Regions from separate parts of the Caballeronia sp. SL1002 genome, predicted to be linked through region 1. Evidence: riboswitches for the same ligand, from Rfam matches in the RefSeq annotation. Region 1 holds a riboswitch; the other holds the start of a gene.
What was found. Region 1 has a riboswitch for cobalamin ahead of AC3D25_RS25935 (cobalamin biosynthesis protein). Riboswitches for the same ligand answer to the same signal wherever they lie in the genome.
Positions count from the first base shown of each region.

Region 2: linked by a shared signal. The riboswitch ahead of AC3D25_RS04810 (TonB-dependent receptor domain-containing protein) and the one ahead of AC3D25_RS25935 (cobalamin biosynthesis protein) in region 1 are both predicted to bind cobalamin.

Region 1 covers NZ_JBYMUW010000005.1:311,578-326,981, reverse strand. The annotation lists gene cobG (precorrin-3B synthase) at 105-1,457, shown strand; gene AC3D25_RS25970 (precorrin-8X methylmutase) at 1,450-2,076, shown strand; gene AC3D25_RS25965 (precorrin-2 C(20)-methyltransferase) at 2,077-2,802, shown strand; gene cobJ (precorrin-3B C(17)-methyltransferase) at 2,790-4,457, shown strand; gene AC3D25_RS25955 (vWA domain-containing protein) at 4,433-4,999, opposite strand; gene AC3D25_RS25950 (magnesium chelatase ATPase subunit I) at 5,128-6,135, opposite strand; gene cobN (cobaltochelatase subunit CobN) at 6,132-9,908, opposite strand; gene cobW (cobalamin biosynthesis protein CobW) at 9,912-10,991, opposite strand; cobalamin riboswitch at 11,117-11,396, opposite strand; cobalamin riboswitch at 11,465-11,713, shown strand; gene AC3D25_RS25935 (cobalamin biosynthesis protein) at 11,852-12,295, shown strand; gene cobO (cob(I)yrinic acid a,c-diamide adenosyltransferase) at 12,292-12,894, shown strand; gene AC3D25_RS25925 (cobyrinic acid a,c-diamide synthase CobB) at 12,899-14,197, shown strand; gene AC3D25_RS25920 (DUF1289 domain-containing protein) at 14,194-14,445, shown strand; gene AC3D25_RS25915 (CbtB domain-containing protein) at 14,511-14,747, opposite strand; gene AC3D25_RS25910 (histidine phosphatase family protein) at 14,933-15,404, shown strand, end outside.
Region 2 covers NZ_JBYMUW010000002.1:417,318-432,721, reverse strand. The annotation lists gene AC3D25_RS04870 (ParA family protein) at 704-1,339, opposite strand; gene AC3D25_RS04865 (PaaI family thioesterase) at 1,478-1,897, shown strand; gene AC3D25_RS04860 (cobyric acid synthase) at 1,912-3,387, opposite strand; gene cobU (bifunctional adenosylcobinamide kinase/adenosylcobinamide-phosphate guanylyltransferase) at 3,556-4,098, shown strand; gene cbiB (adenosylcobinamide-phosphate synthase CbiB) at 4,106-5,047, shown strand; gene cobD (threonine-phosphate decarboxylase CobD) at 5,040-6,062, shown strand; gene AC3D25_RS04840 (cobalamin-binding protein) at 6,020-6,952, shown strand; gene cobC (alpha-ribazole phosphatase) at 6,953-7,522, opposite strand; gene AC3D25_RS04830 (adenosylcobinamide-GDP ribazoletransferase) at 7,507-8,277, opposite strand; gene cobT (nicotinate-nucleotide--dimethylbenzimidazole phosphoribosyltransferase) at 8,282-9,364, opposite strand; gene AC3D25_RS04820 (ABC transporter ATP-binding protein) at 9,376-10,164, opposite strand; gene AC3D25_RS04815 (FecCD family ABC transporter permease) at 10,161-11,189, opposite strand; gene AC3D25_RS04810 (TonB-dependent receptor domain-containing protein) at 11,208-13,058, opposite strand; cobalamin riboswitch at 13,136-13,477, opposite strand; gene AC3D25_RS04805 (ATPase) at 13,705-14,106, shown strand; gene AC3D25_RS04800 (cell division protein ZapA) at 14,103-14,417, shown strand; RNA gene ssrS (6S RNA) at 14,569-14,750, shown strand; gene AC3D25_RS04790 (EVE domain-containing protein) at 14,924-15,382, shown strand.

The DNA of each region.
Region 1 (15,404 bases):
GTACCGGCGCGGCAGCCGTTGCCGTCATGCTGGCGGCACGGCGCTACTATCGCGAAGAAGTCCCGGGTCCTGCTTTGAAACTACCTGCACACGCATCGTCTCACGTGCCTCGACCGGCGTCAGCCGCGCCGCGCGCAGCCGCGCCGGGCGCATCCACGCCGGGCGCATCCGCGTGTCCGGGGCTGTTGCGCGTGGTCGCCGCGCGCGACGGCGGGCTGTGCCGCGTCCGGCTGCCGGGCGGCGAACTCAGTGCGGCGCAGGGGCGCGCGATCGCCGATGCCGCCGCGCGCTTCGGCTCGGGCGCGATCGAAGTGACCAATCGTGCGAATCTGCAGTTGCGCGGCGTGCGCGACGAGTCGCAGCAAGCGCTCGTCGATACGCTGCTCGACGCCGGGCTCGGACCCTCGACGCCCGGCGCCGACGACACGCGCAACCTGATGACGAGTCCGCTCGCAGGCCTCGATCACGCCGCTAAAAACGATGTCTCGACGCTCGCCGCAAACCTGCTCGCGCAGATGCAGCGCGACACGCGGCTGCACGCGCTCTCGCCGAAATTCGCGCTGCTGCTCGATGGCGGCGAGCCACTCGCGATGCTCGATCACGCGCACGATATCTGGCTCGCCGCGATGGACGCCGAGCATTTCGCGTTCGGTCTCGCGGGCTGCCCGCCGGTCGATGCACACGACACGCCCGCGTTAGCCGCCGTCGCGACGCGGCACGTTCCCGCGCTCGTGCATGCGCTGCTGCACACGTTTCTCGATCTCGCCGCGCCCGATCGATCCCGCATGCGCGATCTGCTCGCGACATTGCCGCCGGACGCGTTCATAAGCCGTCTGTCAAATATCCCTTTGCTTCGCGACGCCACCGTGCAGGCGTGGCGACGTCCGCCCGCCGATCCATCGCTGCGACTCGGCGCGCACGCTCAGTGCGCGGCGGGACCGATGTACGTCGGCGCGCAACCCGTGCTCGGCCGCCTCGATCCAGCAAGCCTGCGCGCGCTCGCGCATCTCGCCGATCAAAAAGGCAGCGCGCGCCTGCGCATGACGCCATGGCAAAGTGTGCTGCTGCCGGATATCGCCGCGGCCGACGCCTCGTCCACGATCGCCACACTTCGCGCGCTCGGCTTCGCCATCGCGCCGGACGAACCGTTCGCGCGGTTGATCGCGTGCGCGGGATCGACGGGATGCGCGAAAGGCGCAGCCGATACGAAGGCCGACGCACTTCGTCTCGCCGCGCGCTTGCCGCCCTCGGTGCAAGTTCATCTCAGTGGCTGCACGCGCTCGTGCGCCGCCGCGCACCGCGTACCGTTTACGCTGCTCGCCGTCGCGCCCGGCCGCTACGATCTCTATCAAAACGCAGACGCCGCTAGAGCCGAAGGCTTCGGGGTCTGCGTGGCCCATCATCTGACGATTCAAGAGGCAGCCGACTGGCTCGCCCGGAGCAACCCCGATGCTTGATTACATCCGCGACGGACAGGAAATCTACCGCCAATCGTTCGCGACGATCCGCGCCGAAGCCAGGCTCGATGCAATCCCCGCCGACCTCGAAAAACTCGCGGTGCGCGTGATCCACGCGTGCGGCATGGTGGACGCCGCCGACGACCTGCGCTTTTCGCCGGGCGCGGGCGCAGCGGGCCGCGCCGCGCTCGCGGCAGGCGCGCCGATTCTCTGCGACGCGCGCATGGTCGCCGAGGGCATCACGCGCGCGCGGCTGCCTGCGGACAACCGCGTGATCTGCACGCTGAACGATCCCTCCGTGCCGGATCGCGCGCGCGCGCTCGGCAATACGCGCTCGGCCGCCGCGCTCGAACTGTGGCGGCCGTTGCTCGAAGGGAGCGTCGTGGTGATCGGCAATGCGCCGACCGCGCTCTTTCACCTGCTCGATCTGCTCGACACGGGCGCCCCGAAGCCCGCGCTGATTCTCGGCTTTCCGGTCGGTTTCATCGGCGCGGCGGAATCGAAGGCGATGCTCGCCGCCGACAGTCGCGGCGTGCCGTTCGTGGCGCTCGCCGGGCGACGCGGCGGCAGCGCGATGGCGGCGGCGGCCGTGAACGCGCTCGCAACGGAGATCGAATAAATGAGCGGACGTCTGTTGGGTCTCGGCGTGGGGCCGGGCGACCCGGAACTGATCACGGTCAAGGCGCTGCGTTTGCTTAAAAGCGCACCCGTTGTCGCGTATTTCGTCGCGAAGGGCAAAAAAGGCAACGCGTTCGGCATTATCGAAGCGCATCTCGGCGAAGCGCAAACGCGCTTGCCGCTCGTGTATCCGGTCACGACCGAAGCGCTCGAACCGCCGCTTTGCTACGAGACGATCATCGCCGATTTCTACGATGAATCCGCACTGCGGGTCGCGGATCATCTCGAAGCGGGCCGCGACGTCGCGGTGATTTGCGAAGGCGATCCGTTTTTCTACGGCTCCTACATGTATCTGCACGACCGGCTCGCCGCGCGTTTTCAGACCGAAGTGGTGCCGGGCGTGTGTTCGATGTTGGGCGGTGTCGCCGTGCTCGGCGCGCCGCTCGTGTATCGCAATCAGAGTCTCGCCGTGCTCTCGGGCGTGCTGCCGGAACACGAACTCAAGACGCGGCTCGCGGCGGCGGACGCCGCTGTCGTGATGAAGCTCGGCCGCAATTTCGACAAGGTTCGACGCGTCTTGAACGAGCTCGGCCTCGCGCAACGCGCGCTGTACGTCGAGCGCGCGACCATGACGAATCAGCGCATCGTGCCGCTCGACGATGTCGATCCAATGGCGTCGCCGTACTTCTCATTGCTCGTCGTGCCGGGGAAAAAATGGCAGGCATGAACACGGTGCCAGCGCCCGCCATCGTGATACTCGGCGCAGGCGCGCTCGATACCGCGCGACGCATCCAGACGCTTTATCCCGGCGCGCGCGTGCATGGCCTCGCGCGTCGGATGAACGCGGACGTGGATGTCGGCTTCGATGAACTCGGCCCGCATCTGCGCGGACTGTATGCACGCGGCACGCCGGTGATCGCGTTGTGCGCGGCGGGCATCGTCATTCGCGCGCTCGCGGCCGGTCTCTCGGACAAGGGCGCGGAGCCGCCCGTACTGGCCGTCGCAGAAGACGGCAGCGCGGTCGTGCCGCTGCTGGGTGGCTTAAGCGGCGTGAATGCGATGGCGCGCGAGATTGCCGAGGCGCTCGGCACGACGCCCGCCATTACGACGAGCGGCGAGTTGCGCTTCGGTACGTGCCTGCTGAATCCGCCGCCCGGCTACGTGCTCGCCGATATCGAACGCGGCAAGCGCTTCGTGTCGGATCTGCTCGGCGGGGAGACGACGCGTATCGAAGGCGCTGCGCCCTGGCTCGACGCGGTGGATTTGCCGCGCGCCGATGCCTCGCGGCTCGCGATTCGCGTGACACCGCATACGAGCGAATCCGCCGATGAACTGCTGATTCATCCGCGTTCGGTCGTCGCGTTCGTGCATGACCTAGCTGCTGGCGATATCGCCGCGCGTGTTCACGATGCGATGCGCGAGCAGCGGCTTGCCGCACCTGCGCTCGCGGTGCTGCTTGCGCCGCCGTCGCGCGCGGGCTCACAAGCGCTTGCCGATGCCGCGCTCGCGCTTGGCGTCCCGCTGCGCTTTACTCTCGATTCCACCGACAAGGCACACGACATCACGCTTGAAATCCATGCACAGCCCGTCGATATCGAAAGCCAAGGCCGCGCGCGCGGCACGCTGACGGTCGTGGGACTCGGCCCCGGCGATGCATCGCACATGACGCCCGCCGCACGCGCCGCGCTCGATCAAGCCAGCGATGTGCTCGGCTACGACACGTATGTCCGCATGGCAGGCCCGTTCCGCTCCGATCAGCGTCTGCACGAAACCGATAATCGCGAGGAGATGCAGCGCGCCGCGCACGCGTTCGAAATCGCGAGCGAAGGCCGGAACGTGGTGGTCGTATCGTCCGGCGATCCGGGCGTCTTCGCGATGGCCGCCGCCGTGCTCGAAGCACTCGATCAAGGCCGCGACGCGCATCCCGAATGGTGCGGCGTGGCGCTTGTCATCGAACCGGGCGTATCGGCCGCGCTCGCGACCGCCGCGCGCGCCGGCGCGCCGCTCGGCCACGACTTCTGCATGCTGTCGCTCTCCGACAATCTGAAGCCATGGAGCGTCATCGAAACGCGGCTGCGACATGCGGCGCAGGCCGATCTGGTAATGGCGTTCTATAACCCGATATCGCGCGCGCGTCCGTGGCAACTCGACCGCGCGCTCGACATCGTGCGCGAGCATCGCAAGCCGGAAACGCGCGTGGTGCTCGGCCGCAATATCGGCCGGCCCGGCGAAACGATGGTGACGACAACGCTCGGCTCCGTGCGCGGCGATCAGGTGGATATGCGCACGATGGTGATCGTCGGCTCGACGCATACGCGCGGTTTCCCGCGTCACGCCGATACCGCCGACGAATGGATTTACACGCCGCGCTGGTACGCCTGAGCGAGCGATTCGCCGGTCGTGTACTCGGCGTCCCAACGTGCCGCAAGGGTCGCCGCGCGGCCGAGCCGCACGCTTTCGCGCTCGAAATCGACCACCACGACATGATCCGCGTGGAGCGGGCGCGCGGGCGAATCGGGACTGCGCCCATCGGTGAGCAACCACAGCCAGCGCGCCTGCGCCGGCTTCTTGCGCGCGGCACGCGCGAGCACGTTCGCCGCCATGTCCACGCCAAGCGCGAGCGGCGTGCCGCCACCGCCGCCGATCGGATTCAACCAGCGTTCGTTCCACCAATGCGCCGCGCCCGGCTGACGCCGCACTTCCGCACGTCCGCCGCCGAAGCACACGAGCGACACGTCTGCCCGCTCGCGATACGCACGATCGAATAACGCGACCAGCAGGCCCTTCGCAAACGCGAGCCGCTCGCCCGCGAGCATCGAACCGGAACAATCGAGCACGAAACAATGCAGCACGGCGCGCTCGCCCTGCCTCGCGCGGAAGCGGAGATGTTCCGTCGAAAGCCGGGCATGACGTTTGGCGCGCAACGTGCCGGGCCAGTCTATCGACCGGCTCGCGATACCCGCCGTCGCGTTCGTGCGGCCTCGCGTGTGAGGATCGAGCCATCGCGAGCGGCCGGGTTGAGTCTCAGCCGGACCATCGTGCTCGCGATGGCTCAGGATTTTTTTGAGGGAAGCGGCCTCAGTTGCTTCACCGTCGCCGTGCCGACGGGTTCGGGCGGCAGATAACCTGAGTCGGTGTCGGACGTGTTCGTTCGCGACGATGAAGGCGCGCTCGCCGCAGCCGCGCCGCTCGTGTCTGCCGACGCATGCCGCCTGTGCAGCAGTACCGCCTCCGCCACGCGCTCGACATGCTCGACGCGCACCGCGTCCGATGCATCGAACGCGGCCAGCGCACGCGCTGCGCGCAGCATCACGAGGTCCGCGCGCAAGCCGTCGACTTGCGCGGCGATGCACAATTCGCTCACGCGGGCATGCACGGTCGCGTCGAAATCGAGCTTGCCCAATGCCGCGCGCGCTTCGCGAATGCGCGCGGACAGTTCCGCTTGCGCCACCGCATGGCGCGCCCGAAACGCGGCGGGATCGAGATCGAACGCGAGCCGCGCGCGGACGATCTGCTCGCGCACGGCGGCATCGAAACAGTTCGCCAGATGCACCGCAAGGCCGAAGCGATCAAGCAATTGCGGACGCAATTCGCCCTCTTCCGGATTCATCGTTCCGATCAACACGAAACGCGCGTCATGCCGATGCGAAATGCCATCGCGTTCGATCGTGTTCACGCCGCTCGCGGCGACGTCGAGCAGTAAATCGACGAGCGGATTCGGCAGCAGATTCACTTCATCCACATACAGCACGCCTTGATGCGCCTTCGCGATCAGGCCCGGCGAAAACTGAACGCCGCCGTCGCGCAGCACCGCTTCGAGATCGAGCGTGCCGATCAGTTGCTCCTCGCTCGCGCCGAGCGGCAGCGTGACGAAACGGCCTTCGGGCAGCAGTTCGGCAAGCGAGCGCGCACTCGTGGATTTCGCGGTGCCGCGCGGACCGCTCACCAGCACGCCGCCGAGCGCGGGATCGACGGCTGCGAGCAAAAGTGCCTGCCGCAAGGGCTCTTGCGCGATCAGCGCGGTAAAGGGAAATACCTGCGTGAGCTTGGAATCGTTCAATTTCGCGTGCCTTCGAGTTGCTGCTCGGTGTTCAACAAATGCGCTTCGACTTGCTCCCGATACGCACCCGGGTTCTGCCACAAACCGCGTTGCATCGCTTCGGTCAAGCGCTCGCATATCGAATGCAGCGCGTGCGGATTGTGGCGTTCCATGAACGCGCGCGTGGCGTCGTCGTTCACGTAGGCATCGGTCACGAGCGCGTACTGATGGTCCGAGACGACGCGCGCGGTGGCGTCGTAGCCGAACAGATAATCAACCGTTGCGGCCAGTTCCGACGCGCCCTTGTAACCATGCCGCTTCACACCGTCGATCCACTTCGGATTCACCACGCGCGAACGGATCACGCGCGAGATTTCTTCGTTCAGCGTGCGGATGCGCGGCGCGGCGGGGTTGCTGTGATCCGCGTTATACGCCTGCGGCTGCGCGCCCGACAGATGCCGGACCGCCGCCATCATGCCGCCCTGAAACTGATGATAGTCGTTCGAATCGAGCAGATCGTGCTCGCGGTTGTCCTGGTTCTGAAGCACCACGTCGAGACTCGCGAGCCGTGCGCCGAACACATCGCTCGCGGCCACGCCGTCGCCTTGCTGCGAGTACGCATAGCCGCCGGCTTGCTGATACGCGAGCGACAGATCGGCGTCGTTCTGCCACGCCTTCGCGTCGATAAGATCCTGCAAACCCGCGCCGTATGCGCCGGGCCGCGTACTGAACACGCGCCAGCCCGCGCGCAAACGCGCTTCGTTCGCATCGAGTCCGCGCGCGATGTGTTCGTCGCGCTCGCGAAGGATGCGCGCGCGGATCGGGTTCACGTCCTCCGGTTCGTCGTCGAGTTCGGCGACCGCTTGCACGGCGGCGTCGAAGAGATGCATCAGGTTCGCGAACGCGTCACGGAAAAATCCGGACACGCGCAAGGTCACGTCGATACGCGGACGGTTGAAGATCGTGACCGGCAGGATCTCGAAATCGGTGACGCGATGGCTGCCCGCCGCCCATTTCGGCCGCACGCCGATCAGCGCCATCGCCTGCGCGATATCGTCGCCGCCGGTGCGCATCGTGGCCGTTCCCCACACCGATAAACCCACCGCGCGCGGATAGTCGCCATGATCCTGAAGATGCCGCTCGACCAGCAGGTTCGCCGACTTCAACCCGATCGACCACGCCGCTTGCGTCGGCAACGCGCGCGTATCGACCGAGTAGAAATTGCGGCCGGTCGGCAACACGTCGGGCCGTCCACGCGACGGCGATCCGCTCGGCCCCGGCGGCACGAAACGACCTTCGAGTCCTCGCCGCAACTGCGTCAGTTCCTGCTCGCCGCATGCGTCGAGCCGCGCGAGAATATCGCCGCGCAGACGTCGCAGGACGAGCGTGCTGGCGGGCCATTGCGACGCGTCCGCGTCCTCACGAAGCAAGCGCGCGGCGAGCAATTCCAGCCGTTCGCGGGTGTCGCCGTGATGACGCCACGGCGCGTCCGACACATCAAATAACGCAGCGGGACGCGGTCCGGTCCATGGCGCTGCCCAGTCCGCATCGAGCGGATCGAACGCAGCGCCGAGTTGCAGATCGCGAGCCAATGCGGTGAGGATGCTCGCGTTCGCGCCTTGCGCATCGCCGACAGGAAAACGGCCGAGCGCGAGCAACGTATCGAGCCGTTGGACGCCTTGCGGCGACGTGCCGAAAGTATGCAGGCCATCGCGAATCTGCGCCTCTTTCAGTTCGCATAAATACGCGTCGGCGCGCGTGAGCAACGCGTCTTCGCCGCTTGCATCGCGCGGCGCGTCGAGGCCGAGTTCCTCATGCAGACGATGCTCGACGATGCCGGCGAGTATTGTCTTGCGCAGAAGCGTTGCGCGCCGTGGATCGACCATCAGCGCTTCGTAGTATTCGTCCACTTGCCGCTCAAGATCCTGCAGCGGCCCGTAGTTTTCGGCACGCGTGAGCGGCGGCATCAGATGGTCGATGATGACCGCCTGCGCGCGGCGCTTCGCCTGGCTGCCCTCGCCCGGATCGTTGACGATAAACGGATAGAGATGCGGCATGGGCCCGAGCGTCAGATCGGGCCAGCACGCATCCGACAGCGCGACGCTTTTCCCCGGCAGCCATTCGAGATTGCCATGCTTGCCCACATGCACGACGGCATCCGCATTGAAGCGCAGCCGCAGCCAGAAATAGAACGCGAGATACGCGTGCGGCGGGACCAGTTCGGCATCGTGATAGCTCGCATAGTCGCCACGTTCACGCGAGCGCGCCGGCTGTATTCCGATGAATACTTCGCCGCTGCGCCAGCCCGCGATCATGAAGCGGCCCCGCCGCAAAGTTGGATCGGCTTCGGGCGGTCCCCAGCGCGCGTTCAGCGCCTGCTGCACGCCTTGCGGCAGCGCATGGAAGGCCGCGAGGTAGTCGTCGAGTGCGAGACTTTGCAGCGCGGGCCGCAAGTCTCGCACCGATGGATCGTTGGTCACGCCCGAGGTGAGCGCGCGCATCAGCGCATCGCCATCGGCGGGAGGCTCGCCCACGCGATATCCTTCAATACCAAGCATCGCGAGAATGTTCACGACGGATGCAGGCGTGTCGAGTCCGACACCATTGCCGATGCGCCCTTCGCTCAGCGGATAGTTCGCGAGAATCAGCGCGATGCGTTTTGCGCCGTTGTCGAGCGCGCGCAAGCGGCACCATCGGAGGGACAACTCGGCGACGAAGCGCACGCGTTCGATATCGGGCTGATAGCGCACGACGTCCACCTGCGTGTGTTTGCAATGATAGGCGAGGCCCTTGAAACTGATGGCGCGCGTGATGATGCGTCCGTCCACTTCGGGCAGCGCGACATGCATCGCGACGTCGCGCGAATTGAGTCCGTGGTTGTCCTTCAGCCAGTCGTCGCGATTGCCGCCGCTCAGGATGACTTGCAGCACCGGCGCATCGCCCGCGAGCACGAACGGCTCGGGTCCATCGATCACCCCGGCGGCGAACGCGGTCGTATTGAGTACGAGCGACGCGTCGAGCTCTTCGCAAAGCTGCTGCACGACCTCGCGGCTCACCGCGTCTTTCAGCGACGACATCGCGATCGGCAACGGGTTGATCCCAGCGGCTTCGAGCGCGTCGATCAGCGCGTCGAATACCGCTGTATTGCCCGATTGCAGATGCGCGCGATAGAACAGGACGGCCACCACGGGCGCGCCGTGACGCCAGCGCGCGCGCCAGTCCGCGATGGTCGCGAGATCGCGCGCCGGATGATAGAGCGCGACAGCGGGCAACGCGCCCGGCGCGCGAGCTTCGCGGCCGTAACCGAATATCCGGTGGCCGATGCAGCGCAGAAATTCTTCCGCGTTCTGCGCGCCGCCTTCGCGCAGATAGCGCCAGAGTTCGTGGCACAGCGCGGGATCGGCGGTGCTTTTTGCGAGCAGGTTCGGGTCTTCCTGCAAGTCGCCGGAGAACATCACGAGCGTTTGCTTGCGCGCCTTCGCGAGCGCGACGATCCGCTCGATGCCATACGGCCAGTATGCTTCGCCGCCAAGATGATCGACCACCACGACGCGCGCGTGACGCAGCACGTCGTCGAGATAGAAATCGACCGACGCCGGCTGCCGCAAGAACGACTGGTTCGCGAGCCGCACCTCAGGAAAACCCGCATCCAGCCGTGGGAAAACGCTGGCGAGCAGCGACAGCGTCGTATCGGCGGAACTGAGGATGACGATCGGCGCAGGCGTCTGCTCGATGCGCATGACGCCCGCGGCATCGTCGACGAAACCACCCGGCGTCGTGCGGAGAAGGTGCATGAATCAGGCCTGTGCGGGCGTCGCTTGCAGCGCGGCATCGAACGCACGTTGCAGACTCGCGCGGTCGAGGTCTTCGCCGATCAGCACAAAGCGGCTCTGCGCCTCGCCCGCTTCCCACCGACGATCGAAGTAGCTATCGAAACGGCGTCCCACGCCTTGCACGACGAGCCGCATCGGCGCGCCCGGCAGCGCGGCAAAACCCTTCACACGATAAATCGTGTGATTCTCGACGAGCGTTTGCAGCGCAGCGATCAACGCATCGCGCGACTCGACCCGAGCTTCGACCACGATCGAATCGAAGTCGTCGTGATGATGATCCGCGTGGCCTTGGTCGTCGAGCGAGCCGTGGTGATCCGGCCGCAGATGGATCGTGTCTTCGGATGCCGCGTCGAGACCGAGCAGCGTATGCAGATCGAGCTGCCCGCGCTCGGCGCGCACGATCTTCACCTCCGCCGGAATCTCGCCGCGAATCAGCGTTTCGACGGCACGTTGTGCGGTTTCGTCGATGAGATCGGTCTTGTTCAGAATCACCAGATCCGCCGACGCGAGTTGGTCTTCGAACAATTCGTGCAGCGGCGATTCGTGGTCGAGGTTCGGATCGGCGCGACGTTGCGCGTCCACGGCTTGCGGGTTCGCGGCGAACTGACCGCTCGCGGCGGCCGGGCCGTCCACCACCGTGACGACGGCGTCCACCGTGAATGCGTTCTTGATGGACGGCCAGTTGAACGCCTGAACGAGCGGCTTCGGCAACGCGAGGCCCGAAGTCTCGATCAGCACATGATCGATCTGGCCGCGCCGCTCGACAAGTTGCTCCATCACCGGATAGAACTCTTCCTGCACGGTGCAGCAGAGGCAACCGTTAGCGAGTTCATAGAGATTCGGCTGATCCGTCGATGCTTCGTCCTCGCAGCCGATATTGCAGCCCTTCAGGATTTCCCCGTCGATCCCGAGTTCGCCGAACTCATTGACGATCACTGCAATGCGCAGACCATTCGCGTTCGAAAGAATGTGCCGCATCAGCGTGGTTTTGCCGCTGCCGAGGAATCCGGTGACGACCGTGACCGGGATTTTGCGCGTTTGCATCCGTTGCTCCGTGGGGTTTCGCGGGTCTTATGTGCGTGCCGCCGCCCGACGGTTGCAGGATGCAGGTATGAGGCACGACAAACCCAGCTCGATGAAATCGTGGATCGCGCCGCTTCCCCGCGACGGCGATCCGTGTCTGTCTGGCCGGTATCCGGGCTGACGAAAACGCCGCTTCACCTTCCCACGCGAGGTTCGACATCGCGCAGTGGAGACATGCATGGCCCGCGGAAACGCGGACGACACACTGAAGGCGGCTTTGCCGCATCGTGACGATGCGGCCTTCGCTTACCGTTGCGGGGGCAGCGCAGGTTGGCGTTTCGTCGGACTTCCGCGAGCGCGTCCTGCTTCCCGTTTAACTGCGCGCAGCGGACGCCACGCGCGAGCACCAAAACTGCAAGCAAGTCTAGGCCGCTCGCCCCGGAGCGTCAAGAATCGCGCGGCTCCCGCCTCTTCGCCGCGACTCTTGCCTGTGATATCGTTGCCGCGCGTCTGGTGCTCGCGCATGCGTTTCAGCATGCGCAGTTAAACGGGAAACAGGAAGCGGCCGTGGTGGTCTTAACCGCGTATCGCCAGCCTGTGCTGTCCCCGCAACGGTCAGCGACCTGCGGTTTTCCCGCTAAAACCGCACATTTCCTTCAACGCCACTGCTCGTTTCGAACGCGCGGGAAGGCGAACGAAAATGCGGTCGCCAGCCCGGATACCGGCCAGCGCGTGTGACGAACGCTCGCGTTTTTCTTACCGCGAGTTTCGCCGATCGCCGCTTTTCCGCGAGGGACGGATTGGCTGCGCCGAATTTCGAGTCGTTCGTATCGCATGAATTCATCTATCCGTCGTCACGCCCGACGCTCGCCAGCCCGCGAATGTGCCTTGTTTCATGGGGTCATTTCGTCGTGAGCGAATCATTCGGGGATGTCCCGCTCGTTCTCGGCATCGGATGCAGGCGCGGTGTGTCCGCAGATGCAATCGATACGGCCATCATGGCCGTCTTGAACGGCACGGCGCTGGCGCAGGTTCGCGCAGTCGCGACGCTCGACCGTAAAGCCCGCGAACCCGGACTCGTCGATTTTTGCGCGCGTCACGGCTTGCCGCTCGTGTCGTTTCCGGCTGCCCAAATCGACGCGGCCGCCGCGACGGATTCGGCGCGCGTGCGCGCGCTCGCGGGCGTCGGCGGCGTGTGCGAACCGTGCGCGCTGCTAGCGTCGCGCGAAGGGCGCGTCGTCGTCGAAAAAACCATTATCGGCGACGTCACCGTTGCAGTCGCCGCCGATCGAAACCTGTCTTCCTCTGTCGAGAAAAGTGCATGAAAACCGATCCCGAATCCCATCTGCGCATGACGCAGCGTCGCAAGGAAGGCCACGAGAAAAAGCAGGCCGCAGCCGATCGCGAGAAAGGTTTGCTGATCGTGAATACCGGCACCGGCAAGGGCAAGACGACCGCCGCGTTCGGCATGGCCGTGCGCGTGCTCGGCCACGGCATGAAGCTCGGCGTCGTGCAGTTCATCAAGGGCGCGCTGCATACGTCCGAGCGCGATTTCCTGAGCGCGGTCGCGAATTGCGATTTCATCACGATGGGCGATGGCTACACCTGGAACACGCAGGATCGCGACGCCGATATCGCGACCGCGCGCAAGGGCTGGGACGCGGCGCGCCGGATGATCGAAAGCGGCGAATATCAAATGGTCGTGCTCGACGAACTGTGCGCCGTGCTGAAATACGAATACCTGCCGCTCGATGAAGTGCTCGCTGTGTTCAACGCGCGTCCGGTTGGACTGCACGTCGTCGTGACGGGTCGTCATGCGCCGGATGGGTTGATCGAAGCGGCCGATCTCGTGACCGAGATGCGGCTCGTCAAGCATCCGTATCGCGAGCAGGGCGTGAAGGCGCAGCGCGGCGTCGAGTTCTGAGCCGATGCCCGCCTGCCCCGCCCTCTTCATCAGCGCCCCGGCCTCGCATCAGGGCAAGACCACGGTGACGGCCGGCATCGCGCGGCATCACGCGCGGCTCGGCCGGCGCGTGCGCGTTTTTAAAACAGGTCCGGATTTTCTCGATCCGATGATCCTAGAACGTGCATCCGGTTCGCCCGTTTATTCGCTGCATCTTTCGATGGTCGGCGAGGCCGCATGCCGCGCGATGCTCGCGGACGCGGCACGCGAGGCTGACCTCATCCTGATCGAAGGCGTGATGGGCCTCTTCGACGGCACGCCGAGCAGCGCGGATCTGGCTTCGACATTCGGCGTGCCGGTGCTTGCCGTGATCGGCGCGCACGGCATGGCGCAGACCTTCGGCGCAATCGCGTTCGGCCTTGCGAATTACCGCGCGGGCCTGCCGTTTCATGGCGTGCTCGCGAACCGCGTGGCGTCGGCGCGGCATGCGCAGATGCTCGCCGAAACCATTCCGGCCGACTTGCGCTATTGCGGCTTTCTATCGAGCGAGGAGGCCCTCGCGTTGCCGGACCGTCATCTCGGTCTCACGCAGGCGAGCGAAGTGGCCGATCTCGACGCGCGGCTCGACCGCGCCGCCGATGCGCTCGCCGCGACCACGTTGTGCGATCTGCCGCCGCCGGTGCATTTCGATGAATGCGCATTGCCCACGCCGCCGCGCCTGCTCGACGGTGTGCATATCGCGATGGCGCGCGATGCCGCGTTCTCCTTTGTCTATCCGGCCAATATCGATGCGCTCGTGGCGATGGGCGCGCGCGTCACGCCGTTCTCGCCGCTCGCAAACGAACCCGTTCCCGCCGACGCCGACGCGCTCTACCTGCCGGGTGGTTATCCGGAACTGCACGCCGCGACACTCGGCGCGGCCACGCGAACGCACGCATCGATAGCCGCGCACGTGGCGCGTAGCGGCGCGGTCGTGGCAGAATGCGGCGGCATGCTGTATCTGCTCGAATCGCTGACGGATATCGACGGCGAAGCGTGGCCCATGCTCGCCCTTCTTCCCGGCCGCGCCGTCATGCAAAAGAAACTCTCGCGCCTCGCGATGCAACGCCTCGATACATCGCGCGGCGCTTGCACCGGACACACGTTTCATTACTCATTTATGACCACGCCGATGACACCGCACCTCACCGCCGCGCACGCCACGACCGGCGCGGCGGGTGAAGCGCTCTATCGGCACGGTTCGATTTCCGCGACTTACATGCACACGTACTGGCCTTCGAATTACCCCGCTGCCGCCGCGCTTTTCAAAGGCGAGCCGCTATGAGCACGATTGCATCGAAAGGCGTGCCGGCTGCGCCGCTCGAACTCGAATTCACGATCTGGCGCGCGAAGGAACAGCAACCGGTCGGTTCGCCCTGCACGAACGTGTGTCGCCTGCATGTCGATACCGGTTTATGCGAAGGTTGCTTTCGCAGCCGCGCGGAGATCAAGGCGTGGAAGACGCTCGACGATCCCGCCCGCCTGAGCCTGCTCGATGAACTGTTAGGACGAAAGACGCAAGCGGTGGAATAAAAAAGGCGGCGCACGAAGCGCCGCCTTTTGCATGGCGAGTGACGCGACCATGCCGCGCAGGTCAATCAGTGGCAGGGAAAACCCAGCAGATGGCGGCCGTCGTGCAGGAACTCATGCACGTACATACCGGAGAAAATCGCAGTAGCGCCCTGTTCCGCGCCGACAAAATAAATGGCGATAAGCAAAATCAGGCCGATAAAGACAGCCCACGGCAGCACTTCACGCACCGGAATGGGTACGGGTGCATCGTATGAGGGCGCGCCGGATGCGCCGGAATGGGCCGAAAATGCGGGTGAAGTCATGTCACTCTCCAGGGAATGCGCGTCCCGATAGACGAACGAACGAAGGATTGCAGCGGGGGTCTGACTTGCTCGGCGCATGGCGCCGGCTCACAGTGGCGCGACCGTGCCGGGTTTCCACCGGCTTCCGCACGCTGCAGCCTGCCATTTTATGATGCCGGGCAAAGTAAAGGAAACGCTTTTAAGCCATGACAGTCGAATTCGTTTTGCTATGCCACGCCACGACTCGCGCGATGAAGACGGGCTTGTTTCCGACCGCCGACGACCCCATCGAGCCAGTTGCCGAACCGGACGCGATCCGCCGGTCGATCAACGCAACACGCGTGCTAACAAGCCCGGCGCGCGCAGCACGCGATACAGCCGCGTGGCTATCGGCGGCGCCGGAAGTGAACGATGCATTCGGCGACCTCGATCACGGCCGATGGCGCGGGCGCTCCGTCCGTGACGTGCATGATGAAGATCCTGAGGGGCTCGCCGCGTGGCTCAGCGACCCGCAAAGCGCGGCGCATGGCGGCGAAAGTCTGGAAATGCTCGGCGAGAGAGTGTGGCGCGAGCTGACGGCTCTCGCGGCAGATAAACCGCAGGCAACCATAATCGTCACGCACGCGATCGTGCTGAAAGTAGCACTGGCGCGCGCGCTGAACGCGCCGCTCGATTCCG
Region 2 (15,404 bases), on a different contig from region 1:
AACTTGCTTTCGTGTAGGTCTATTAGCACGCCGCTATGCGCGGCAGCAGTCACTTTCTTTGCTGCTGCAAAGAAAGTAACCAAAGAAAGCAGCTTATCCGTCTAAGTGTCCACCACGAACGGTTTCCGGGAGTGGTGCGCAAGCTGATTCGGCCATCGCACCATACAACAGAGTGGAGCCGCTCATCCATCCCCGCAGGCACAAAGTGCCTGCCGGAACGGCATAAACGGAAAAACCAAACCAAACCAAACCAACCGACGGTTGTTAGATATGCCCAACGTCCAAGCGCAGCGAGGACGGAACTGACAGATGCTGTGCCAATACCGACGAATGCGAGTTGCCATAGTCAGCTTGCGCGCCTATCCGCTCGGTTATTCGAGGTGGACACTTAGGCGGATAAGCTGCTTTCTTTGGTTACTTTCTTTGCAGCAGCAAAGAAAGTGACTGCCGCCGCGCATAGCGGCGTGCTAATAGACCTACACGAAAGCAAGTTCCCAGAAACCGCCCGAACATCAGACGGTGTAACCCACCCTGAAGTCGCCCCCACGGCGCCGAATTCCGTGCTGCTTTCTTTGGTTACTTTCTTTGCAGCTAGCCAAAGAAAGTGACTGCCGCCGCGCATAGCGGCGTGCTAATAAACCTACACGAAAGCAAGTTCCCAGAAAGCGCAGGCAAACAAAAGCAAACCCCACCCAAGCCGCGATCAGCCGGCTACCCCCCCCTCGGCCCAAGCCAAAATCGGCTCCCACTGCTCCAAATCCTTCTCAGCGCGGCTCTTAGCAATATCCCAAAGCGTGAGCCCGTGCGCCGCAAGCTGCACATAATTCTGCGTATCGCGCAAAAACCCGAGCACCGGCAGGTCCAACCCTTCGACAAACCGATGCAACTGTTCAGCCGAACGCGTCCGGGCGTCCACCCGCATCCCCACCACGCCAATCTCGATCGTCCCCTTCCGCACAGCCTTCTCCTTCGCCAGCCGCTGCAAAAACTCCTGCGTGGCAAGAATATCGAACATGGAAGGCTGGAGCGGCACGATCACCTTGTCGGCGAGTCCCAGCGCCAAGGCGAGCCGGTTGCCGTGCACGCCCGCCGGGGTATCGACCACGGCTTTTTCCAGTCCTTTCGGCGGCTTTCCGGGCGCATCGACGTCGATCTGCCAGCTTTCGATTTTCGGCAACGTGTCCGGACGCAGGTCGAGCCACGCACGCGACGACTGCTGCTTGTCGAGATCGGCGAGCGCGACCCATTCGCCGTTCGACGCAAAATATCCGGCGAGATTGGTCGAAAGCGTGCTCTTGCCGACACCGCCTTTCGGATTCGCCACCACGATGACCGTCATGTAGTTTCCCGATGAATTGGTTTGCCGCTACCTTGGGCTGATGCGCTCGCCGGCCCGTCCGAACGTTCGCGCCCTTGATAATATCGGCAAAACCGGCCCGGCCGGAATATCCCCGATCAGCCTAAGGATCTTTACGCCATGTCCACCCTGCGTCCCGATGTCACCCTCGATTTCCTGCGCCAACGCCAGCGCGGCCGTCTGCCCGAGCTGCTCGGGGTCGAACTGGTGTCGCTCGAAAGCGGCATTCTGGTCGGCGAATTGCCAATCCGCGAGCAACTTCTCGCGCCGAACGGCTTCCTGCACGCGGCAAGCGTCGTCGGTCTCGCGGACACCTGCTGCGGCTACGCGTGCATCGCGCACCTTCCCGAAGGCGCGAAAAACTTCACGACCGTCGAGTTGAAAAGCAACCACGTCGGCACGGCGCGCGAGGGGAAAATCGTCGCGAAGGCAAGCGCCGTGCACCTCGGACGCACCACGCAAGTCTGGGACGCGACGGTCACGAACGCGGACTGCAAGCTCGTCGCGCTCTTCCGCTGCACGCAAATCATCCTCTACTGACGCGACTCGACCGTTCACGCGAACGCGGCGGCGATCGCGTTCAGATCGAGCGACGCGGCAAGCGTGTCGGCCAGCCGGTCGAGCGAGGCTTCGCGCAGCGCTGGGTAATCGAGCGGTTCGGCGTCTGCCAGACCCGCCCACGCGAGCAGCGCCGCGAGCGCTTCGGGTGTATCGAAGATGCCGTGCAGGTACGTCGCGGCGATCTGCCCATCGGCGGAAACCGCGCCGTCCGGACGGCCGTCGTCGAGGTGGAGCGCCGGATGGTCGAGCGCCGCGCCCGTCGTGCGTCCCATGTGGATTTCGTAACCGCGCACCGGCGCGCCGTCCATGACGAGCCGCCCGGACACGTTAGCGAGCAGCTTGTGCGGCGTCAGCGTGGTATCGAGATCGAGCAGACCGAGACCTTCGACACAGCCCGCCGCGCCTTCCAGACCGTCGGGATCGTCGATCGTTCTACCCAGCATCTGCATGCCGCCGCAAATCCCGAGCACCTTTCCGCCATAGCGCAGATGCCGCTCGATCGCGCGATCCCAGCCATGTTCGCGCAGCCACGCGAGATCGCGCTGCACGTTTTTCGACCCCGGCAACACGATCAAATCCGCCGGCGGCGGCGCACTGCCCGCCTTCACGTACTGGAAATCCACCTGAGCGTGCGCCCGCAGCGCGTCGAAATCGGTGTGATTGCTGATACGCGGCAGCGCCGGCACGACCACGCGCAGCACGTTCGTCGCGCCATCCGCCGCGCCCGCGCGCTTCTCGCCGGGCAACATGTCTTCGGCATCGAGCGTCAAGCCATGCAGATACGGCACGACGCCGAGCACCGGCTTGCCCGTTTGCGCTTCCAGCCAGTCGAGGCCGGGCTGCAACAGGCCGAGATCGCCGCGAAACCGGTTGATGACGAACCCGCGCACCCGCGCGCGCTCGCTCGCCGAGAGGCACGCGAGCGTGCCGGTCAGGTGCGCGAACACGCCGCCCCGGTCGATATCGGCCACCAGCACGACCGGGCAATCGACCCGTTCCGCGAAACCCATATTGGCGATATCGCGGTCGCGCAGGTTCACTTCGGCCGGACTGCCCGCGCCCTCCACGATGATCGCGTCGAAATTCGCCTGAAGCCGCGCATACGACTCAAGCACGGCCTCCATCGCGACGCTTTTGTAGGCGTGATACGCCCGCGCGTCGAGATTGGCGTGCGCGTGACCGTGGATGATGACCTGCGCGCCGCGATCGCTGGTCGGCTTGAGCAGCACGGGATTGAAGTCGATCTGCGCCGGCACGCCCGCCGCGATCGCCTGCAAGGCCTGCGCGCGGCCGATCTCGCCGCCATCGACCGTGACCGCGCTGTTGAGCGCCATGTTCTGCGGCTTGAACGGCGCGACGCGCACGCCGCCGCGACGCGCGAGCCGCGCGAGTCCGGCCACTAGCGTGCTTTTGCCGGCGTCGGAGGTCGTGCCCTGGATCATCAGCGTGCCGCGCGGTGCAAAGTGCATGGGATTCTTGGTCAGTGTGAACGAAGCGAACTGGCTGGATGCTACCGAGGTTTTTGCAGCGTCGCAGGCGCGCAGGTGCATATAGCAAGCGCACCGGCCATATATTGCTGGCGCACCGGCCATATATTGATACCTGGATGGAACCAGACGCGCCGCTACAATACCGCGATGACCTCACCCGACATCACCTTCGTCCTCGGCGGCGCGCGTTCCGGCAAGAGTCTCTATGCCGAAAATCTGGCCGCCGCGAGCGGCCTGCCCGTCACGTACATCGCGACCGCCGCGACGCCGCCCGACGACGCCGAATTCGCCGAACGTATCGCGCATCATCGCGCGCGGCGGCCCGCGCAGTGGACGCTCGTCGAGGCGCCGGTGGATCTCGCGGGCGCACTCGCCCGCGCGGCGCGCGAGCAGCACTGTGTGTTGATCGACTGTTTGACGCTCTGGCTCGCGAATCTGCTTTGTCCCGCCGATCAACTTCCGCCGCCGCGCCCGCCCGCCAAATGCCTGAGCGATTTCGACGCGGCGCTCGAAAAGACGCCCGGCAAGATCATCGTGGTGAGCAATGAAATCGGGCTGGGCGTCGTGCCGCTCGGGTCGGTCACGCGCCATTACGTCGATGAACTCGGGCGGCTCAACCAGCGCGTCGCCGCCGCCAGCCGCCGCGCGACGATGATGGTCGCGGGCCTGCCGCTCGCGCTCAAAGGCTGACCGGCCCATGCTGCTGCTCTCTTTCTACGCAATGGCGATGCTCGCGGTGGCCGGTGTAATCGTCGACCGGCTGTTCGGCGAACCGCGCGGACGGCATCCGCTCACCGCGTTCGGCGACTACGCGGCGCGCCTCGAAGCGCGTCTGAACACGGGCTTTCGCGCACGGCCCGCCGGGATTCTCGCGTGGCTGCTGGCGGTCGTGCCGCCGGTCGTATTCGCCTGGGCGCTCGTCGCCGTGCTGCCGTTTTCGCTCGCGTGCATCGTGCATGTCGTGCTGCTCTGGTTCGCGCTCGGCGCGAAGAGCCTGCGCGATCACATCGTGCCGATCGCCCGCGCGCTCGGCAGCGGCGATCTGCCGGAGGCGCGCCGGCTGACCGCGCGCATCGTGTCGCGCGAAACCGCGAACGCCGACGAAGGCGCGCTGTCCCGCGCGGCGGTCGAATCGACGCTTGAGAACGGCAACGATGCGATCTTCGGCGCGCTGTTCTGGTTCGCCATCGCGGGCGGACCGGGCGCGCTCGGGTTCCGCCTCGCCAATACGCTCGACGCGATGTGGGGTTATCGCACGACGCGGTATCTGCGATTCGGCTGGGCCGCCGCCCGTTTCGACGACGTGCTCAACTACGTTCCCGCGCGCCTCACGGCGGCGAGCTACGCGCTGCTCGGCGATACGCGCATGGCGTTGCACTGCTGGCGCACGCAGGCCAAGTCGTGGGACAGCCCGAACGCCGGGCCGGTCATGGCGTCGGGCGCGGGGAGCCTGAATGTGCTGATCGGCGGCGCGGCGGTTTATCACGGCGCGCTCGAAAGCCGGCCGACGCTCGGCGCGGGCATGGCGGCCGCGCCGCATCACGTGGTATCGGCGCTGCGGCTCGTGGAGCGCACCGTGTGGCTGTGGGTCGCCATCTATCTGATCGTGGCTTTCCTGAGCGTGGGTTTTCATGGCTGACTTTGACTTGCCTTCGACCCCGATCCGACACGGCGGCAACCTGCGCGAAGCGGCGCGCCGTTACGGCATCGCGCTCGAAGACTGGCTCGATCTTTCGACCGGCATCAATCCGTGCGGCTATCCGGTGCCGCCGGTGCCGCCCGATGCGTGGCGGCGTCTGCCGGAAGAAGACGACGGTCTCGCCGATACCGCCGCGCGCTACTACGGCGCGCCCGCCGCGCTGCCGGTAGCGGGCAGTCAGGCGGCGATCCGCGCGCTGCCGTGGCTGCTGGCGCGGGGTGTTGCCACCGTCGCCGCTGTCGCGCCGCTCACCTACGCGGAATACGCGCCCGCATTCGAGCGCGCCGGTCATCGGGTGACCACGCTCGACGTGACGGCGGCCGCGCTGCCGGACGAGGTGGATTACGTGATCGTCGCTAATCCGAATAATCCGACCGCCGAGCGTCTGTCGCGCGACACGCTGCTTTCGTGGCACGCGCAACTGAGCGCGCGCGGCGGTACGTTGATCGTCGATGAAGCGTTCGCCGATGCCGATCCGTTTGCGTCGTTATCGGCATTCACCGGCGTGGAAGGACTCGTGGTGTTGCGCTCGGTCGGCAAGTTCTTCGGGCTGGCCGGGATTCGCGCGGGATTCGTGCTCGCGAGCCCGCGCGTCTGCGATGCGTTGCGCGACATGCTCGGCGCGTGGACAGTCGGCGGTCCCGCGCGCCACGCGGTGCTGGCCGCGTTCGCCGACCACGCGTGGCAGGACGCGACGCGCGCGCGGCTCGCGAATGACGGCGCGCGCCTCGCGGCGCTGATCGCGCGACATGGATTCGACGTGCGCGGCACGCCGCTTTTCGCGTGGTTCGAAACGCCGCGCGCCGCCGCTTTGCAGGACGCGCTCGCGAAACGCGGCGTGTGGACCCGGCTGTTCGATCGCGGTGACGGAACGCCCAGTTTGCGGATCGGTTTGCCGGGCGGCGAAGGCGAATGGGCGCGGCTGTCGCGCGCGCTCGACGAGGCGCTCGCATGAATCTCCGGCACGTCGCGTTCTGCGGGCTGTTCGTGGCGATGCACGCGCACGCCGCGCTCACCGTCACCGACGACACCGGCGCGTCGGTCACGCTGAACGCACCCGCCGCGCGCGTGGTGAGCCTCGCGCCGCACGTGACCGAGATGCTGTTCGCGGCGGGCGGCGGCGCGCGGGTCGTCGGCGCGGTGAGCTACAGCGACTATCCGCCGGAAGCGAAAAATATCCCGCGTGTCGGCGATAACAAGGCGCTCGACCTCGAACGGATCGTCGCGCTGAAGCCGGATTTGATCGTCGTGTGGCGGCATGGCAATGCGACGCGCCAGCTCGACCGTCTGCGCGAACTGAACGTGCCGCTCTTTTTCAGCGAACCGCATCGCCTCGACGATATCCCCGCCACGCTCGATAAACTCGGCACGCTGCTCGGCACGTCCGCCACGGCGTCGCGCGCCGCCGATGCATTCCGCCACGACATCGCGCAACTGCGCACGCGCTATGCGGCCAAGTCGCCGGTCGCCGTGTTCTATCAGGTCTGGGACGATCCGCTGATGACCCTGAGCGGCGCGCACATCGTGAGCGACGTCATCACACTGTGCGGCGGGCGCAACGTATTCGCGGGCCTCACGCCGCTCGTCCCGACAGTCTCGACGGAAGCCGTGCTCGCGGCGAATCCGGAAGCCATCGTCACGGCGACGCCGGGCGCGACCGCGCCGGACCGGCCGTTGCCCGCGCTCGACCGCTGGCAGCGCTGGCCTTCCGTGACGGCGGTCGCGCGCAAGAATCTGTTCGGTATCGACGGCGATCTGATCAACCGTCCTACGCCACGACTTGCCGAAGGCGCGGCGCAACTGTGCGCCGATCTCGATCAAGCCCGCGCGCGCCGCCCGCACTAATCACGCGTTCCAGCGCACCAGCAGCCACGTATCGCGCACGCGCCGCAACCAGACGATCGCGCCGAAATCGAGCGGCCATTGCAGCACGTTCGCGCTCGGCTGCTGCAAAAGGTGCGCCGTGAGCACGCGAATCACGCCGGCATGCGTGACGCAGTGAACGGGCGTCGCCCCCGCTGAACTTGTTTCATCGAACCATTGGATCACGCGCGCGGTGAACTGCGCGAGACTCTCGCCGCCGTGCGGACGGCCATGCTCGACATCGGCGGCCCATTCGTCGAGCAGCGCCCGCTCGATGCCGTCCCACGCGCGGCCTTCCCACGCGCCGAAATCGAGTTCCTTCAGACGCGCGTCCGTCCGCATCGCCCCGAGCGATGCCGCCAGCCGTGCGCATCGTTGCAGCGGACTCGTGAACCATGCGCCCTCGCACGGCGGCACGTCGAGCGCCTTCATGCGACCTTCGAGCAAGCGCGCCGACGCCGCCGCATCGCCCGCGAGCGGCACGTCGGTTTGTCCGTAGCACACGCCGGCGTCGATCGCGACTGCCGGATGGCGAATCAGGATGAGATCCATCCAAGTCCGATCAGGTAGATGGCAAGCTCGAAAATTTGCTGCGCGAAGCCGAGGCAATCGCCGGTATAGCCGCCGATCCGCCGCACGAAATAGCGGCCGAGCATGAAGCGCAACGCCGCGAGCGCCGCCAGCATCACACTGCCGAGCCGCCAGTCGGGCCAGAAGAGCCACGGCAATCCGACGACGGCAGCCAGCCCGAAAGCCGCGCCGCTCATGCGTTGCGCCACCGGCTTCGCCTTGCCCTCGGCGCGCACGTAATCGAGCGTGACGAGGAAGCTGATCGCGACAGTGCGGCTCGCCGCGTGCGCCGCGATCATCAGCCACGCGACGCGGCTCGCATCGCGCGCGCCAAACGACGCCAGCGTCTGCCACTTCAGCGCGAGCGCCACCACGAGCGCAATCGCGCCGAACGCGCCGATGCGCGAATCGTGCATGATGCGCAGCGCATCCTCGCGGGTGTACGCGCCGCCGAACGCATCGACGCTATCCGCCAAGCCGTCTTCATGGAACGCGCCGGTCAGAAGCAGCGTCGCGGCCATCGAGAGCAGCACGGCGACGCCCGCAGGAAATACGCGCAGCGCCGCCAGATACGCGAGCGCGCCGACGCCGCCGACCATCAGCCCGACCAGCGGAAAATAACGCGCCGCCGCGTTCAGATAATGCCGCTCGAAGCCGACCCAGCGCGGCACCGGCACGCGCGTGAAATAGCCAAGCGCCGTGAAAAAGTAGCGGAGTTCGTCGAGCGCGCGCGACATCGCGTCAGCCGCCTTTGCCGCTCGTGTCGCTCTTGTCGCTCTTGGTCGCGACGCCCGCCGACTCGAAGCTCGCCATCTCGCAGAGGAACGCCGCCGCCGCGCGCAACAAGGGCAGCGCGAGCGCCGCGCCTGTTCCTTCGCCAAGACGCAGATCCAGTTCGAGCAGCGGTTTCGCGCCGAAAAAATCGAGCATCCGCCGATGCCCCGCTTCGTCCGACGCGTGCGCGAACACGCAATAGTCGAGCACGGCGGGCGACATCGCGTGCGCGACGAGCAGCGCCGACGTCGCGATGAAACCATCGACCAGAATCGTCAGCCGCGCCTCGGCGGCCGCGAGGAACGCGCCGGTCATCATCGCGATTTCGAAGCCGCCGAAGGTCGCAAGCGTGTCGAGCGGGTCCGTGCTTGCCGGGTGAAGTTCGAGCGCCTTCGCGAGGACGGCGCGCTTGCGGTCCACGCCTTCATTCGACAACCCCGTGCCGCGCCCGACGCACACGTCGATCGGCAGATCGCACAGCCGGCTCATCAGGCACGCGGCCGCCGACGTATTGGCGATCCCCATTTCGCCGAAGCCGATCACCGTCGTGCCGAGCGCCGCGTGATGCCGCACGCGCGCCGCGCCGCGCGCGATCGCCGCGAGCGCTTCGTCGCGCGTCATCGCGGGTTCGTGCGCGAAGTTGCGCGTGCCGCCGCGCCGGATCGCCAGGTCGATCAGGCCGTCGGATGCGGGCAGCGCGCTCGCGACACCGGCATCCACGACTTCGAGCGTCATGCCCGCCGCGCGCGACAACGCGTTGATCGCCGCGCCCCCGCCGACGAAGTTCGCGACCATCTGCACGGTCACTTCCTGCGGAAACGAACTCACGCCCTCAGCGGCAATACCGTGATCGGCGGCGAACACGATGATTGTCGGACGCTCGACGCGCGGCGTCTCCGTGCGCTGGATCAGGCCGAGCTGAAGCGCGAGCCCTTCGAGCCGGCCGAGACTGCCGAGCGGCTTGGTCTTCGTATCGATGACATGAGCGAGACGCGCTTCGAGCGTGCGATCGAGCGCTTCAGGACGTGGCACGGCGAGTTCGAGTGACATGATGGATTCCGTTAGAAACTGGGACGTTGCAGGGCGGGCACGAGCGCCTCGTGGCCGCCCTCGTGAATAAGGATCAGCGGATAGCCGAAGGCCGCGCTCGCGCGTTCTGCGCTGAGCACGTCGCGCGCGCGTCCCGCCGACACCTCGCCCGCGCCGTCGAGCAGCAGCGCATGGCTCGCGAAACGGCGCGCGAGATTGAGATCGTGGCAGGAAAACACAACCGTGCGCGCGGCGGGTTCGGCTTGCAGCCAGCGTGTGAGCGCGTCGAGGCACGCCATCTGATGATGCAGGTCGAGATGCGACAGCGGTTCGTCGAGAAAGAGCAGCGGTGCGTCCTGCGCGAGCGCCGCGGCGAGTGCGACGCGTTGCCGCTCGCCGCCCGACAACGTGCGGACATCGCGCGAGGCGAATGGCGCAAGGCCGAGCGTATCGAGCGCCGCGAGCGAGACCGCGCGATCCGCCGCGCTTTCCCAGCCCCATCCGCTCAAGTGAGGAAAGCGGTTCAGCATCACGATATCGAGCACGCTCGCGCTGAACGCGTCGTGCTCGGTCTGCGGCATCAGCGCGCGGCGGCGGGCGAGATCGGCGGCGCGCCATGCGTTGAGCGGCCGTCCGTCGAGCAGGATCGCCCCCGACGCCGGCGCGGCGAGTCCAGCCAGCGCGCCGATCAGCGTGGTCTTTCCCGCGCCGTTCGGCCCGGCCACGCACCACATTTCGCCGGGTTCGAACCGGCCGCTGAAGCCGTCGATCAACATCCGGCTTCCGGCGCGCAACTGGAGGTTTTGAACGGAGAGCGTCATGACGTGCGCCGCAGCAGCATCCACAGGAACACCGGCACGCCGACCAGCGCGGTGATCACGCCCACCGGCAACTGCGCTGGCGCAATCACCGTGCGCGCGATCAAATCCGCGCCCATCACCGCGACGCCGCCGCCGAGCGCGCACGCGGGCAGGAGCATGCGCTGATCGTTGCCACAGGCGAGCCGCAACACATGCGGCACGACCAGCCCGACAAAGCCGATCGTACCCGCCGTCGTCACGGCCGCCGCGGCCGCGAGCGACGCCACGAGATACACGCGCAGACGCAAGCGCGCGACCGGCACGCCAAGCGCTTGCGCGGCGGCGTCGCCCCGCAGCAGCACGTTGAGTTGCGGCGCGACGGGCACGACGGCGACGAGCGCGGCGGCGAGCGCGAACGCCGCCGTCCACGGTGTCGCGACGCCGTTCAGGTCGCCGGTCAGCCAGAACACCATGCCGCGCAGCCGGTTCTCGGGCGCGACGGCGAGCATCAGCGTGATGAGCGCGCCCCAGCCCGCCGCGATCACCGCGCCCGTGAGCAACAATCGCGGCGATGCATCCTGCGGATCGCCGCGCCACAACTCGCGGCGCGCAAGACCGAGCACGAGCACGATGGACAAGAACGCGCCCGCGAATGCGGCGGCCTCGACGCTCCACCACGGCAGCGCAGCGAGCATGGCCGCGAGCGCGAACGCCGCCGCGCCGCCCGACACACCGAGCACGTAGGGTTCAGCGAGCGGATTGCGCAGCAAGACTTGCAGCAACGCGCCGGCAAGCGCGAGCAGCGCGCCCGACGCGAAGCCGCCGAGCGCGCGCGGCAGACGCAGTCCAAGCACGATTTCATCGGCGATTCCGGACGGCGCGCCCGCGTGCAGCAACGCCGCGACCGCGCGCCACGGCGGCACGGCGACGCTGCCGCACGCGAGCGACGCCACGAACACGAGCACCGCAGCGCCCGCCAGCGTCGACCAGATCGCCATGGCGCGGCTCGCCGACATGCCGCGGATCATCCCGCGCGCGGCGCTCATGTCAGCGCGTCCCGGCGATCATTGCTGCTGCCAGCCGAGCGTGAGATACGCGCCGCGTCGTGGCGTGTTGTAGGAATACGCGAGTTCATAGTCCTTGTTGAACAGGTTGTCGATGCGCGCATCGACGTACCACGCCTTCGTGATGCTGTAGCGCGCCGAGAGATTCACGACGCCGTAGCCGGCGAGCGTCGAATCGTAATCGCTGCGCGCGCCGCTCGTGATCCACTCGCCGCCCACGCGCCAGCCGCCGAACGAGCGGTGCGCCGAGAGCGTCGCGAAACGTCGGGCGCGGCGCGTGAGATCCTGGCCGTTCGTTTCATCGACCGGATTCTGGAACGTGAACGACGCGCGCAAGTCCGTGCGCGCGAGTTGCCCCGCCCACGAGGCTTCGACGCCCTGCACTTTCGCGCGCCCGACGTTCTGCGCGATGTAAAACCCCGCGCCGTCGGCCACGTAATCGATCAGGTTCGAATAGCGCGTCTCGAACGCCGTCACCCGGATCACGCCGATCCCGCTCGCCGCGTACTGGAGCGCCGCCTCGACCGAATGGCTGCGCTCCGGCTGAATGGACGGATTGCCGCTGAACGGATAGTACAGATCGTCGAAACTCGGCGCGCGGAACGCAGCGGAATAGCTCGCGCTCACCTTCCAGTGCGCATCGAAGTTGTAGCCGTAGCCGAGATAGTAGCTGTTCGCGCCGCCGAAATCGGAGTACTGGTCACGCCGCACGTTCGCCTGGAACTGATTCCCGCCGATCCGCCCGACATAGCCCGCGAACACCGAGTTGACGTGGCGCGCGGGCGCGTCGAATTCGTTCGAGTCGAGGGTCTCGTCGAGATGCTCGTAGCCGAACAGCAGTTTGTGATCGCGCGTGAGCAGGAAATCGTTTTGCCAGGTGTACTGGCGCGTCTCCGAGTTGAACTTGCTCGTGTACACGCCGTTCTGCTCGATATTCGAGCGATCCTGACCCTGCGCGATCGTGAAGTGCGCAGTCCAGCGATCGGTCAGCTTGCCGTTCGCGAACACCGACGCCGAACGCACGCGGTTATGCGACTCGTTGAGGTCGGTCGGAAGGCCGTAGGCATCGTCGAAACTATTGATGCCGTTCGACTGGAAAAAGCGCGCGCCCGCGTCCCAGTTCGCCGTGAACGTATGGCGCAGCGTCGCGCTCACGCTCTCGTTCAGATAGCCGTTCGCGTTGGGATTCGCGTTCGGCGAAATGGCGGGATCAATGGACGAAAAACCGTCCGTCTTGCCACGCGATGCGGTGACGCTGAACGTGGTGCGGCCGTCCTGGTCAAGCGCGCCGGACACGCCGAGTTGCTGGCGCTGCGTGTGATAACTGCCGTACTCGGTTTCGAAGTTGAAGCGCGGCGGATGATCCTCGCCCGTCTTGGTAAATATCTGCACAACCCCGCCGACCGCGCTCGATCCATACAACGCCGACACATTCCCGTTCACCACTTCCACATGGTCGATCTCGTCGAGCATCAGTTGCGATAACTGCGCCGCGCCCAGCCCCGCCGACTCCACGCGCACGCCGTCGATCAGCACGAGCGATTGCGCCGACGAAGCGCCGCGCACGAAAATGCTCGACGACGCGCCCGGCCCGCCATTGCGCGACACCTGCACGCCCGCGCCGAGCGCGAGCAGGCCGGCGACGTCGGTCGCGTTGGTATCGGCGATATCCTGCGGGTCGAACAGCGTGGTCTGCGCGAGCGAACTCGCGAGTGGCTCAGGCGTGCGCGTCGCGGTCACGACGACGGGTGCGAGCGTGGGCGTGGGATCGTGGTCGGTGGTCTGCGCGAACGCAGCGCACGGCAGGCTGCCGCATAGCAGCATCGCCGCGCGGGCAAAGGGTGAAAGCATCGGTCGAAAAGGTCCGGTTGGGAGCATGTGCCACCCGCGCCCCGCGAGTGCATGCGTCGAGCGCCGCGTTTTTGCACGCGGCGCTCTCCTCTTTGGCCGGTATCCGGGCTCACGACATGCCGGTCCGCCTTCCCACGCGAAATTTGCGCAGTGGCGTTTTGGCGCATCGTCGTCAGCATTATTCGGTATGAAAAAAGCGCGCAAAGGTTTGCATGCTGCTTGCATGCTGTTTGCGCACTCATCGCACACACGCGGACCGACTCGATACGCCCTGGACCGGCTTGCAACTTGCGTTGCGGTCGCTTACCGTTGCGGGGGCAGCACAGGTTGGCTCGTCCGGGCGGACTTCGCTCCCTGTTTCCCGTTTGACTGCGCGAGCGTAGACCGCGAGCGCGAGCACCAAAGTGCCGGGAGTTTAGGAGCGGCGGCACGAAGCGTCAAGAAAGCGGCACGCGTTCGACGGTCGGTCGCTTTCACATTTCGTGCCTGAAAAATAGGGCTTTCCGCACATGAATGACGAACATCCGTTGCGTCGTTAGCGATGCTTTGCCTGCACGTTCGCATGCTGTTACGTCTCGAAACGAGACATTTATCGGCTGCTGGATTGAACCGCGCTAAAATGCCAGGTCTTTAGAGGACGCAGCACATGCTCAACGAACTCGAATCACTTTCACAGAACATCGGCCGGCTGATCAAGATCAGCGAACGCCATCATCAGGCGCGCCACGCGCTCGAAGAACAACTCGAACACTTGCGCGCCGACTTCGCGAACGCACAGACCGAGTTGGCTCAAGTGCGCGAGGAACGCGACACGCTGCAAGCGGAGCGCGACACGCTGTCGGCGAAAATCGACGACGCGCAAGTGCGCCTCAACGCAATCCTGGAAAAGCTGCCGCGCGCGAAAGCCGCGCCGGAGCCGGACAATCAACTCGATCTTCTCCCACCCGATGCGTCCGCTACGTCCGATACGTCGACCGGTCTTGCGCACGCGGCCGGCATGAACGGCGTCGCGAACGATGAAGCGCACAGCCACGGAGAAAAAGCATGACCACCAAACAGATCGAAGTTGCGATTCTCGGGCAGCAATACCGGCTCGCGTGTTCGCCGGAAACGGAAGACGCGCTGCGCGAAGCGGTGGCGCGCGTGGACGCGGAAATGTCGAAGGTGCGCAATGCGAGCAACGTGCGCGGCACCGACCGCATCGCCGTGATGGCGGCGCTCTCGCTGGCGTCGGAATTGCTTAAGCTTCAGAACAGCGTTCGTCACGGCGAATCGTTCCCCGCCGAAGAAATTCGACGCACCATGCACTCCATGAACGAGCAGCTCGGCGCTGTCATTTCACAATACGAAGCGCAGTAAAAGCTTGCGCCAACCGGCGCAGCCCGTGCGGGCAACGTGCAAAAAATAGTGATCGAGCGCGCGGGAAAATACCTGTTGCGGCGTCACGAAAAACGCACGAAGAAAAAGCCAATACGTTGCTGCATCTCCCCGATGATTGGTGTAGAGTTAGTACTCCCTGCCTGGTTCGCCAAGGTCATATATTCCTTGAACCAATGCCTATGTGCACGGTTGCGGAAATTTGTAGCACGGGCGCGCGCGTCACTCTGTCTGATGTACCCGAAGTGCTGCCAACTGCGACCAATCTTGAACCCAGGTTCAGGATGCCGGCCTAGCGGCTGAGGCGGGGACCTTATTTTTCAAGCTGAATTTTCAGCTCAAGCCACGGCGTCGGAATTTTTCCGATGCCGTTTTTTCTTGGGGCTCGGCGTTTGGCTTCACGTTGTGTTGCTCCACGCGTTTCGCGTGAAGCGCGCTTGCGTTGAACGCTACCGTTCCCTGACGCGCCTTCTCATTCATCTCCGCTCATGCGCTACTGGCTGATGAAGTCCGAACCGGACGAAGCAAGCATCGACCATCTCGCGAACGCGCCCGGCAAAACGTTGCCATGGACCGGCGTGCGCAACTATCAGGCGCGCAACTTCATGCGCGACATCATGCAACCCGGCGACGGCGTTCTGTTCTATCACTCGAGTTGTCCGCAGCCGGGAATCGCGGGCCTCGCCGAGGTGTCCTCCTCCGCGTATCCGGATGCCACGCAATTCGATAAGAAGAGTCCTTACTTCGATCCGAAGTCGACGCAGGAAACGCCGCGCTGGCTGCTCGTCGATGTGAAGTTCTTGAAGAAGACGCCGCTCGTGTCGCTCGCTACGTTGCGCGAGCACGCCGAACTCGCGGACATGCAGGTGTTAGCCAAAGGCAATCGCCTTTCGATCACGCCGGTGACCGAGGCGCAGTGGCGATTTATTACGAAGCGGCTTGTGTGACGGGCTTGGATGCAGCGTGTGC